4 regions of the Paenibacillus sp. FSL E2-0201 genome follow, and region 4 is predicted to be linked to each of the others. Evidence: predicted binding sites of a transcription regulator. Region 4 holds the regulator's gene; each other region holds the start of a gene.

Region 1 (3,200 bases), 3.1 Mb from region 4:
ACTGGATCGTATCCAATGTGTTGTATAAAAAGTGCGGCTTGATCTGCTCATGAATCAGTCTGAGTTCCATCTCCTTTCGGTCCTGCTCCACAGCGTATAACTGAACAAGCATGTCATTGAAGCTTCGCCCAAGATCGCCGATCTCATCCGAGCGCGTAACATCTGCTCGTATGGTTTGGTTGCCGTTCTGCACATTTTCCATTACCTGGCGAAGTGACTGAATTGGACGAATAATGGAAGAAGCAAGCAGCATCAGAAAGACGATAAACGCACTACCGATAAGAACGCCTACCAGCAATGCAGTCCGCTGGGTTTTGATCACCGCTAGCGATAGACTTGAATTCGGTACTTCGAGTACTAGCTTCCAGCCTTCCACATTTTGAATTGGAGCCTCAAATACACTTATGTTCTTCTTATCTGCTGCATCATCCGCTCCATCTCCTTCACCCAGCTCTCTGCAATCGATGATAAGCTGGCCTGACTGGTCATATAGCATTACATCTTGAGCAATCTCCTTCATCTTCTTGACGGAGACGGCTGCGGCAATATAAGCTACCTCATCATTCACCGATGGATTCACGCGATACAGAATGACGACGATTTCAGCTGCATTCGCTTTGGATACGATCGGATTGCTCACCACATAATTGGAATCTGAATTTAGCAGTAGTTTTCGATAGTAGGGTCGGTTTAGTATCGAAAAAGGCTTATCCCTTGCTGACCAGGAATCTCCGTGAATATCCACCACGCGTATGGATTCGTACTCTACTTGCTTTTTCGCCTCGAACTTATTGATCTCTTGCAGCAATTCATCTCGTGTCCAATGATGGTCCGAAGCTAGAGAAGCAAGCATGTCTATCTCACCGATGCGCTGATTAAACCAATAATCGATCTGGTCACTGCGTGCAGTAACCACTTGCTGCGTTAAGTTCTTATTCAAAGGGACAACCGTATGGTTCATCTCAAAATATATTGTTACAAGCAATGCAACGAACAGCAGCAAGAAGCAGCCTCCTGCGATTAACGTAATTTTTAAGTGAATTGTTTTCATTGTAATCATAGCCCTTCACAATATCCGTTTCTTACATGCCCGAAAAAGACAAAAAAACGCTAATCTGTGCAAATACATAATGCTGCACTAAATCTATAATAGGTCTTGTGCATATTTTCACATGAAATAACATTCATGTCTAGGCTAGAGATGAATGATTTGCCTAGCAAATCTTCCTCTCCCTAGTGTATGTAACCAATTCATAACAGAATGAAGGAGATATTATGCGAACTCACACGAAAAAGCTGTTATCTATTCTACTAGTCCTCAGTCTTATGTTCACGCTTGCTGCCTGCGGCGGTAAAGAGGCAGCACCGGCTGCAGATGCAAACGGAGTTCAAGTCTTTGAAGGAGTTGGGCAAGGTAAACATGGCGATATTAAAGTACAAGTTTCCTTATTAGATAACAAGATCACTGACATTAAAGTAACAGAGCACAAGGAAAACGAAGTACTTGCAGAGCCTGTTTATACGCAGCTCAAGCAAGATGTCATGTCAACTAACAGCGCAAAAGTTGATGCCATTAGCGGATCTACGGCTACAAGCAAAGGATATCTCGAAGCCATTCAAGATGCAATTACGAAGTCTGGACTTACTCTTGTCGCTGGCGCTGCAGTCAGTGGAAGCAAAGATAAAGAAGAAGCCGAGCAAACCTATGATGTTGTCGTCATCGGTGCCGGGGGTGCTGGTTTTAGTGCGGCTATCGAAGCGAACAGCGCTGGAGCTAATGTAGTTCTGCTCGAGAAAATGCCAACTGTTGGCGGCAACACATTGATCTCCGGTGGTGAGATGAATGCGCCTGACAACTGGGTTGAACGTGCTCTTGGCATCACTGATGACACGGCTGACTTGTTCTATGATGATACGATGAAAGGCGGAGACAACCTCGGGGATCCTAAGATGGTTCGTATTCTTGCCGACAATGCACTAGCATCTGCCGAATGGCTGCGCGATGATATCAAGGTAGAGTTCTTACCTGATCATCTGTTCCAATTTGGAGGCCATTCCAGAAAACGTGCGTTGATTCCTGTAGGTCATACAGGTGCTGAATTAATTACCAAGTTAAAAGCCAAAACAGACGCTGACCGAATCAAGATCAAAACTAATATGAAAGCTGAAACCTTGCTCAAGGACGAAAGCGGCAAAGTAACCGGTGTAACTGCGACTTCGGGTACTGGCGACAAGATCACATTCCATGCGAACAAAGGCGTCATCATCGCTACCGGTGGTTTTGGATCCAATGTAGAGATGCGTAAAAAGTATAATCCTAAAATGGATGAAAAATATATGTCTACCGATACACCAGGATCTACAGGTGACGGTATCGTTATGGCAGAAACGATTGGCGCCAAACTGACAAACATGGAGAATATTCAAACGTATCCAATCTGTAATCCTGAGACAGGTGTTATTTCCCTGGTTGCAGATTCCCGTTTCGATGGTGCGATTCTGATTAACCAAGAAGGCAAGCGATTCGTTGAGGAATTAGAACGTCGTGACGTTATTTCTAAAGCAATCCTTGCCCAAACAGGCGGATATACGTATCAATTATGGAATCAAGGCATTGAGGATATCGGTAAAACGATCGAAGTTCATCAAGACGAATACCATCAACTCGTTAAACAAGGCTTGCTCTTTAAAGCCGATACGATTGAAGAGGCGGCTGATTTCTTCAAAATTGACGTGAACACTTTGAAAGAAACAATTAATAAAGTAAATGATTATGCGAAAACAGGTAAAGACCTTGATTTCAAACATCGCGGTGGATTGAAATCTCTTGAAAAAGGCCCTTACTACATCGAAAAAGCTGTACCATCCGTTCACCATACAATGGGCGGATTGGTGATCGACGAGAAGACTCGCGTATTGAATGAAAAAGGCGAAGTCATCCCTGGGCTGTTCGCTGCAGGTGAAGTAACAGGGGTCATTCATGGTGCAAACCGTCTTGGCGGTAATGCCATCGCTGATATCTTCACATTCGGCCGGATTGCAGGCAAACAAGTTGTAGCAGAGTAATCTTATGTTTGTGTAACTGCTCTATTAATAAGTTAGCCTTAAAAACGTGCAAGATAGTTTGTTGAGTGCAGGTTGACTGCTAACTTTCAAGCTGCACTCTATGACATAGCAAACCGCCCTGTAAGCAACATTGC
Region 2 (3,200 bases), 170 kb from region 4:
AAGCTGATTGAACTAGCGAGGCGCAGGAATGCGATCGAGTTGGTTGATTACACATTCGATAACAACCTTGGCTTAGAGCGCAAGCGCCAGCGTTACCGTAGCTACGCTGCGCAAGGTGACCGAAAAATCCCGCTTGCTCCTGGAAGAGATATGAAATATTCGCAAATACTCTCGGATGACGAGGTGATTAGGAATGGAATTGGTACGGAACAAAACCGAACTGCCAACAAAATTTGACTTGAGGGTAAGCGCGAAGTTGGACGAGCATTCATTCAAATATGCATCGGTTCCTGGGGATAAATCTATTTCTCAGAGGGCAATTATGATGAACGCCATTGCGGAAGGGAAGGGAGTTATTCATAATGTACTGCGATCTCGTGACATTGAGAGTTGTATCGCTATTTTGCGCCAATTAGGTGTAACGTTTGCATGGAATGGTAATGCATTAACTGTCTATGGATTGGGGCTACAATCATTAAGAATTCCTGATGCCAGACTTGAAATCGGGAATACTGCTACATCTGCGAGACTTATCATGTCTGTTCTGGCAGGTCATCCATTTGCAGTCGAGCTAGCCGGCAATCGACTTCTAACTACTAGGCCTATGGATTGGGTGGCACAACCGCTGATAGAAATGGGAGCGTCGATCACCTATCTCGAAAGCGAAGGCTACCTTCCGCTTGTGATTAACGGTAGGTTCCCATTGAGCCCTATCAATATCGAGGCAACAGTAGCTAGCGCACAGGAGAAATCAGCCTTTCTATTTGCGGGTCTCTATGCAGATGGAACAAGTAGCTATCGACAAATGTGCCAGAGTCGCGATCACACGGAACGATTGATGAAATATTTTGGAATTGATATTGAAATCCAGAATAACGTTACCTCTATCCGAGGTGGTTATAACTTTGCAGCGAAAGATGTGATTGTTCCAGGCGATTTGTCTTCCGCTGCATTTTTGCTAGCAGCTTTTACGATTCGTAGTATGGATCGTAAAAAGGAACTTTGGATCAGAGATGTAGGTGTGAATCCAACTCGGTTTGGATTCGTCAGCGTGCTACGAGAGATGGGGTTGGATCTGAAGCTACATCGGGAAAGGCAGCTAATATCTGGTGAGCCAATAGCGGATCTCTACTGCACTACAGGAAAAACGCTAACCTCCGTACATGTGGAAGGCAACGAAAAAGTACAGAGTCTGATCGATGAGGTTCCATTGTTAGCTGTAGTATCAGCATTCGCTGAGGGGACTACCGTCATTAGGAACTGTAGGGAGCTGAAGGATAAGGATACAAACCGATTGGAGACAACTGCCAAGCTTTTAGCAGCCTTTGGACTCGAGACTTCTTATGATGAAGATGAACTTATTATCTTTGGTGGTCGTAGTCCTTCGCCTGCAGTCGTGGATAGTTATGGTGATCACCGAATTGCTATGACTGCCGCCGTTCTAGCTAGTAGTATGGAAGAGCCTTCTATTATTCGGAATTGTGGTTGTATCGCTGTTTCTTATCCTGAGTTTCTGGATGATCTGTCTCAATTTGCTGAGATTGAAATTTTGCAGTGACGAGATTAAAGACAACGTATCTAAGGTGGAGCTACCAAGCTAGAGCGGAGCGCTGTGTGTGCTCTAGCTTTTTTTATTTCATTTAACTAGTTGATAAACTGTTAACTTTTCTATGAACATACTCTTCCTTGTGATGATTTTTATATTTTGGGTAAATAGATTTAAGAACCTAAATAAGTCAGCGAGAAGAGGTGTTCTCATGGAAACAAATTTTAATCCAGACGAGACAGAACAATGAAATCGCTTTATATACTGACACAAATTTGTGAAATCATTCACTTAATTATTAAGAATTTTAATATATAATTAATTTATAATAAAAATTAGGGGGAATCGAAATGAAACTATTTAAAATGATTTTGGTAGCCGGGGTTTCGGTAGCGGTATTGGCTGGTTGTGGAGCAAACGAGGATAAAGCAACTAACTCGGCGGCAACTTCAGCTCCAGCTGCTGAGCAGACAGATGCAGTCACTACTGCTTCGATTGTGAATCAAGCAGATGCATTTACTAAAGCTGTAAGCAAAGATGGAAACTGGATTGTAGCTATTCTAAATGATGTAACGATTCCTGAAGAGGTTGTTGTAGCTGGAGAATTCCATGATAAAGGAGCCGCTGATGGCGACATCTATCGTAAGATTGCCCTTTACTCACAAGACGCTGATCATAAGATCACTGCCAGTTATACATTAACCGTACCAAAGTTTACTGTACAAAGTGAAAATTTGAAAGTTGAAGGCGGAACGATTAAAGGCGATGTTTATGTAGAAGCGAAAGGATTTACTCTGCCTGAAACCGCAACAATTGACGGTAACCTATACTTCACAAGCGAGGATCTGAAAGCATCTGCAAAGATTGACGGAAAAGTGACTGGAACAACAGAAGTTAAATAATTTTGTAATCATCTCATACGTAGAAGCCAACCCATCGACTATGGGTTGGTTTTTTCTTATTGAGGTGATGAGATGTATCCCGGTTTAGACGGTTGTGGATAATGATTATGTGATCTTTGGTTGATTTTCTTAATATTGATCTTATAATATTACTACCACTACTAGGAGGAACACATATGTCTAAGGAATATTCACGTACGTATATTGAGAGTGTAAAGCTTGAAATGTTAAATAGATTGGGATTGAAGCAAGTGTTCTTTAAGGAGCAAATAGGTGACGCTTTAATTTTTGAAGCGGTGGGATTTGATAAAGGGAGCAAGCATCGTTTTTGTGTTAGACCGAAGACGAAAACGATTGACGAATTCATTTCAGGAAAATGGATGAAGGTCCGTAGCTTTGTAATCAAAAGTGTAGAGATGTAATGTTGAAGTCTAAAAAGGTAATTCCGTTTATATCGGAGTTACCTTTTTTTGCAGTTACCTAATAATGTGGACGTTTCGTGGGGCTTTTTTTCAAAGATAATGTGAAGTATCGCCGTAGAGATCAATGGTAGTATGATGGTCAGTTAGCGTTACTTTACATAAGGCTGTGGAGAGAATATCCGGCATTTCCCCTAACTCTTGCAATGATTTATTGAGAAAATGAGCCATTATAACTTTTAACGTTATCCGATGAGTGACAATAAGCACCTCAAGTCCTTCGTTATTGTTAATTATATGCTCCATAGTCGGCGTTACTCTTTGCTCAAGCTG
Region 3 (3,200 bases), 1.8 Mb from region 4:
CTGTCAAGAATTGTACACCACGTTTTTCTAAGCTTGCCACTGCGCGTTCGATCAGTGCATCTGGCAATACCGGAAGAATCTTAGGACCTGCTTCAACCAGCATCAGTTTAATTTCTTTAGGATCCACACCATATTTCTTAGTGAGTGTTGGCAACACATCAGCGATTTCACCAACCAGTTCAACACCTGTTAAGCCACCGCCGCCGATTAGAATGCTTGCATCCGCTGGATTTTTAGACTTTGCATATTCACGGATACGTTCGTCAATGTGACGATGAATTCTGTTAGCATCCGCTGCAGATTTCAAGACCATGCTGTATTGCTCAAGACCTGGAATGCCAAAATAAGCTGTTGTGCTTCCAAGACCCACAACCAAAGCATCGTAGGATAATGTCACACCATCAGATAGTGTAATTTGTTTGTTCTCAACAGAAAAAGAATTAACTTTTGCAATTTTCAGGTCGATATCTTTACCTGCAAAAAGCTTAGCTAGCGGCATAGCAACAGCACCTTCTGCAACACTACCTGCTGCAAGACGATGCAATTCTGTAATAATTTGATGAGTAGGATATTGATTAACGACTGTAATTTTAGCTTCGTCTTTCTTTAGGTACTTGCGTACAGTCAAGGCGCTTAGTAAACCACCATAACCTGCTCCTAGAATGACAATATGTTTAGACATGATGTTTCCTCCGTCCTTACGAATGAGATATAAAAAATATTATTTCTGCTGACTGCGTTCGCCGGCAACTTGAAGATAAGCATTTACAAAACGGAAAAGCTTTTGTGCTTGTGGATCTTTCATCATCTTCATTAGACCAAATACACCGATCACATCGCTACTTTCATTCGCACGATCTTGCGCTTCGATCACTGTAGCTGCCATATTCTTCGCAGAATGCACCACAGGTTCAGCAAGCTCTTTAATTGCACTTACCGTATCACTTTTCAAGACTTCATCCGCAGCGACAGTTTGAACAAAGTCATATGACTTTGTGAGCACGCCGACAAGCTCTGTTAATTTTGGCAACTGTTCTACTAAGACAGTTAACGATTCCTGAACTTCAGGCTTCAATAGCTGCTCAAGAACATTCATTTGTTCTTGAGTAACAGCTAATTTTGGTGATTCTTGTTCAGGGGTTGTTTGAGTGATTGTTTCTGACATATCCGAATCTCCTCTGCAAATAAGCTTTGCTGCTTAATAGTAATAAAAAATAATAACTTTTAACGCCATATTTCTATTATAGCACTTATCAAGTTATAAATGTCACAAAGTTTTTGAATTTTTCTAAAGTTTTGTGATTTTTATTACATTAAAATCGATTGATTAAAATTTTCGATATTTTTTATATACGCTTAGGTGATTAAATACTTATTGTGTAAATTCATTTAATTTCATCTCCGACTTCAATAAAGCGTTCACCATATCCTGATTCTTCATTGTTGGAAGCAACCTAAAGTAAAGAGAACGAAGGAAATTCTTTGTATTCACACGAGCAACATACTTGTTGCGACTTCTTGGCCACCCACCACATTGCTCCAAGCTGCTGACCCAGTCGACAATTGACTGCTGCGGAAGTAAATGATGATCTATGATTGTAGCTACAATCGTAGCCATCCGTTCATCTTCTTCATCGCTAAAAATGTACTGATGATTGTTGTAAAGCATTCTTTGGATGACCGCCAGAACCTCTTCCCTGATTGCAGCATCACTCTCCGAGCACAATACCAGTTCATCCAAGGCATCTGCACCATGCGCTGCAGCGTGCGCCCAGCCTTCTTCTTGCATAAATCCTCGTAAATCCTGTTCTTCCTCATAATATCTAATCAGAGCTTCCTTCACATTTGTAAACTCAGCGCTATCTAAAAAAGCCTTTTCCCTATGCCGCTGAAGAATAAGTGCAACGACCAGAACAGAAAACGTTCTTGTGAACACAGCCTGATCCTCTTTGCTGCCAATGTGATAGAACAAATGCTGCTCGTCAAGGAGAATCAAGAGAAGTTCACGAAGCTCTGCATCACTAAACCATTGTTTCTCGTTCGTCCATTTGTAGAAGGTGGAATAGATCAAATTATCTCGCAGCTCCGGCTGTGGATCTCCTATGTACTCAAGCATCAGCTTCACATAATCCCTTAGCTGCTCTCCACTTCTAAGCTCATAATCGTTCTCTTCAATTCTTTGCAGGTCTATGATCAACTGCTCTCTAGTATCGTTCAACATTCCCACCCTTTCATTTATAAAAGCATTTTGCATATCCTAGTATCCTAATTTACATCCTAATATTTTACAACATAGTATTTATTCTTCATACACTCCAAGTACTTAGAAGACTTAAGCTACATGAAGTGAGAATTTAATCATTGACGAAAATAATTAACTGTGCTATTTTGAGTTAGTAACAAATAGTTAGTTTATTTATAAATGTCACTTGTTTATAATTAAAAAGCAAATACATACACATATGGAGGAATAACTCATGAGCACTTTTACAGATTTGATTGAATCCCGTAGGTCTGCGATGAATTTTGTTGAAGGGGTAAAGATCCCTCAGAATGAACTAGAGGAAATGTTCTCTTACGCCAGATTGGCACCATCGGCTTATAATCTTCAACATACAAACTATAAAGTCGTTTCTGATGAGAATTTGAAAGAAGAGATTCGTAAGGCAGCTTACGGTCAATATAAAATACACTCTTCCTCAGCGGTAATTGTGGTGCTCGGAGATAAGAATGCTTATCTGAAGGCTCCAGAAATTTACGGAGGACTCAAAGCTTTAGGGGCGATGAGCCAAGAGGATTATGATGCAGAGATAGAAACAATTAACAATGCTTATTCAGGAAATGATGCTTTTCAAAGAGATGAAGCTATACGGAATGCTTCTCTGTCTGCCATGCACTTCATGCTGATTGCCAAAGATAAAGGCTGGGATACCTGCCCGATGATCGGCTTTGATCCGGAAGCCATTCAATCCACTTTAAATCTACCCGATCATATGGTACCTGTTATGCTGATCACTATCGGCAAAGACAAGAAACATAAAATCAGACCACGCGGCTATCGTAAACCGGTCAATGAATTCGTTGAATTTATCTGAGTATTATAGAAGCATAACAATATTATGACAAAAGCGTTCCATCCGAGGTTTGAATAACGGATGGAACGCTTTTTAATGAGGCTGTGGATCTGAAACCTTTCTTCA
Region 4 (3,200 bases):
GAAGATCCGTAACACGAGCAACTCCACTAGCCAGTTTTAGATTACTTCCCGGGTTATGAGATACACCTACATTATGACGAGCCAGAATCTCGATCTCTTCATCATTCAAATGAACGCCATGAGCAACAATAGACGGACGTGTGAACATTCCAAGCTTCTCTAAATGCGCTACAGGCCGCAGGCCGTAATCCACTACATTCTGCTCCACTTCGCGATTCGTTTCGGACATATGTGTATGCATCGGTAAATCCAAATCATGCGCCGCCTGTACAAACTTAACAAAGAAATCCGGTGGGCAAGTATATGGAGCGTGTGGCGAGATCATCGTTGTAATTCTACCGTCAGCCTTTCCATGCCAGTTCCGTGCAAAAGAAATCGCTTCCGCAAGCTTGTGATTCTGTACTTCCTCTGGACAAAGACCGATTACGCCTCTCATCAATACGGAACGGATGCCTGATAATTCGACCACCTCAGCTACTCGATCCATATGATCATACATATCCAGGAAGGTTGTAGTGCCACCTTTCAGCATTTCCAGAACAGACAAGGAGGTTCCCCAGTATACATCTTCTCCGGTGAACTTCTCTTCCATCGGCCACATTTTTTCCTGAAGCCACACTTGAAGCGCCAAATCATCTCCATAACCACGAAGCAATGACATTGCAGCATGGCCGTGTGTGTTTACCAGACCAGGCATAAACAACAGACGACTGCCATCAACAACTTGCACACCTTCTTCCATCAGAGGCTCTTCTTTTCCTATGTAAGTGATCAAATCATCTTCAATAGTCATATATCCACTAAGAACAGGCTCATCCGTTCCCGGAATAAGAAAACGCCCGCCTTTGATAATCGTTTTACTACTCTTCATTTCCGCTTTCTTCCTTTCCGTCTTTCAAATAATAAGCAAGGCTTTGCAAATCCGTTGTAAAATCGGCTGCATGAACCCGGATATTCGGTGGTGTTTTTAGAATCACTGGTGCAAAATTCAAAATCGCCTCAATGCCAGATTCAATAAGAATATCTGCTACATTCTGCGCTTCTGAGTCAGGTACTGTAATAATCCCAATTCGAATGCCTTGCTCACGAACTGTCTGACCTAGCTCCTCCATGGGTTGAACCGTAAGAGAGTTGATTTTCCGCCCTACCTTAGGTGCATAAGAGTCAAATATAGCGGTAATCTTCATAGTATCCTTCAGATAAGCATTATAATTAGATAATGCATGTCCAAGGTTACCGGCACCTACTAATGCCACATTCAGCTGTTGGTCCAGCTTCAAAATATGACGGATTTTCTCAATAAGATAAGTTACGTCATACCCGATACCTTTTCTACCGAAGTCTCCAAAATACGCTAAATCTTTACGGATTTGAGCGGGATTCAGATCAAGTTTTTGTCCTAATTCTTGCGAGGAAACGGTTAATATTTCACGTTTCTGGAGATCATTCAAGAAACGTAAGTATACAGGAAGTCTGCGAACAACGGCTTCTGATATTTTATCCGATTTCATAATTTACCTCCTAATTTAAGTACTATTCTGTTTGAATCCAATTAAAATTTCTGTACCTCGTCTCAATGAAGAGCGGTATTCTCTTATACCGCCCTTCATTGTGGAGTGATTAATTAAACAGAAGATGTCCTTCTTAAGAAACGCCTCCGTCTTCCAACCACTCTGCTATACGAGGAACCATTTGATCCGTAAGCATATGTTCCATTTTCGGGCCAGGCAACGAATAAAGGAAATACTTCCCATAATGAGATTCGATAACCCTAGTGTCATACACTATAACAATACCCCGATCCTGCGCTGTCCGTACCAGTCTTCCAAATCCTTGCTTGAAGCGGATAACTGCCTGAGGCACCGACAATTTCATAAACGGATTCTTCTTCTGGGCTTGTAATAACTCAGACTTCGCTTCCGCTAGAGGGTGATTAGGCGGTTGAAATGGAAGCCTCACGATGGCCAGGCATGTCAATGCCTCACCCGGAATATCTACTCCCTCCCAGAAGCTGCTAGTTCCAAGCAGAACTGAAGCAGCACTGTCCTGAAAGCGTCGAATCAGCTTACTGCGGCTTCCACCTTCCACGCCTTGACCTAGCACCGTGATTTCTTGTGAGGCTAGAGCCTCTTTCAGAGGATCGTAAACTTGGCGCAGCATCTTGTAAGAAGTAAACAGAACAAGCATCCGTCCGCGTGTCGTAATAGCCGCTTCTGCTAGTGACTGTACGAGCGTATCGACAAATCGGGCATCACCCACACTGCCCTTCACACTAGGGAAATCCCGTGGAATTACTAATAGTGCCTGCTCCCGATACTTAAAGGGAGAAGGAAGGAGAGATGTCATTAGACGCCCCTCTTCCGCAGCTTCATTAAGTCCGAGATTATCAATCATAAACTGGAACGATTTATCGACAGAAAGCGTCGCCGAAGTTAACACAATACTTTTCTTTTTGTCGAAGAACAGCTCTTTAAGCTGGGTACTAACATCAACAGGGACGGCATATAGCTGTAGCGATTTGCTGCGATAATTTCCATTCGCCTCCAGCCAATATACTACATTCTCGTCGTTTAATCCCATAAAAAACCGTACTTGCTCACGTATAGAAGCTAAATCCTTAAATAAGCCGCTAATATCGGTTACTAAACTATCTGAAGAAGATTGACCTTCTTGATCACGCATCTCATTAAGCATTTTATCACCCTTACGGATAATTTCGCTCAATGTCAGATTCATAGTATTCTCCAAAGCAACCAATTCATCCCAATCTTTCGGTTTACGGGTAGGAAGTAACCGCATGACTAGCTGTCCAGCTTCTCCCGCCGCTGCATCGCTACGTTCCGGCAAGAGGCTAAATAGCTTGTCACTAAGTAGATCCCAGGTTTCTTTTACAGTAAGCAGATCTGGATAGATTCTATCGATAACTCCGCTCCATTCAGAAGCTTCCTCACTGCCTGATGACTGAAGCATTTGACGAAGCGTTGGGAGTTGGCCGTTACGACTATCCTTGTATAATCGGGACAGCGTGTGAGCCACCGTGAAATGCTTCATATGCATACCTAAATGCTTGCCAGCCACGTCCTCCAGATGGTGGGCCTCATCAATAACAAGATGTTCATAAGCCGGGAGTAGCTGGTGCCCAGCCTTAACATCTGCGAAAAGCTTAGAGTGGTTCGTAATAACCACGTCAGCAATACCCG

What was found. Region 4 encodes Rex, which represses fermentation and respiration genes when NADH is low (regulators of the CRP and FNR family bind a similar motif). Its sites were predicted from a motif close to TTGTGAAATATTTCACAA; they were not measured.
Region 1: NSU15_RS03355 (flavocytochrome c) is a predicted target of Rex. The motif match lies at 1,157-1,174, and genes of this name have one in related genera.
Region 2: NSU15_RS19555 (polymer-forming cytoskeletal protein) is a predicted target of Rex. The motif match lies at 1,822-1,839, and genes of this name have one in related genera.
Region 3: NSU15_RS11890 (DUF1641 domain-containing protein) is a predicted target of Rex. The motif match lies at 1,297-1,314, and genes of this name have one in related genera.

The regions. Positions count from the first base shown of each region.
Region 1 covers NZ_CP150154.1:743,878-747,077, reverse strand. Annotated here, with positions in the region: gene NSU15_RS03360 (sensor histidine kinase) at 1-1,003, opposite strand, end outside; gene NSU15_RS03355 (flavocytochrome c) at 1,276-3,066, shown strand.
Region 2 covers NZ_CP150154.1:4,295,355-4,298,554, reverse strand. Annotated here, with positions in the region: gene NSU15_RS19565 (Coenzyme F420 hydrogenase/dehydrogenase, beta subunit C-terminal domain) at 1-237, shown strand, start outside; gene aroA (3-phosphoshikimate 1-carboxyvinyltransferase) at 194-1,558, shown strand; gene NSU15_RS19555 (polymer-forming cytoskeletal protein) at 1,897-2,448, shown strand; gene NSU15_RS19550 (hypothetical protein) at 2,625-2,870, shown strand; gene NSU15_RS19545 (histidine phosphatase family protein) at 2,961-3,200, opposite strand, start outside.
Region 3 covers NZ_CP150154.1:2,716,928-2,720,127, reverse strand. Annotated here, with positions in the region: gene NSU15_RS11895 (NAD(P)/FAD-dependent oxidoreductase) at 1-682, opposite strand, end outside; gene NSU15_RS11890 (DUF1641 domain-containing protein) at 722-1,165, opposite strand; gene NSU15_RS11885 (DUF2785 domain-containing protein) at 1,373-2,254, opposite strand; gene NSU15_RS11880 (nitroreductase family protein) at 2,478-3,095, shown strand; gene NSU15_RS11875 (hypothetical protein) at 3,198-3,200, opposite strand, start outside.
Region 4 covers NZ_CP150154.1:4,470,122-4,473,321, forward strand. Annotated here, with positions in the region: gene NSU15_RS20330 (amidohydrolase) at 1-871, opposite strand, end outside; gene NSU15_RS20335 (redox-sensing transcriptional repressor Rex) at 861-1,511, opposite strand; gene dinG (ATP-dependent DNA helicase DinG) at 1,645-3,200, opposite strand, start outside.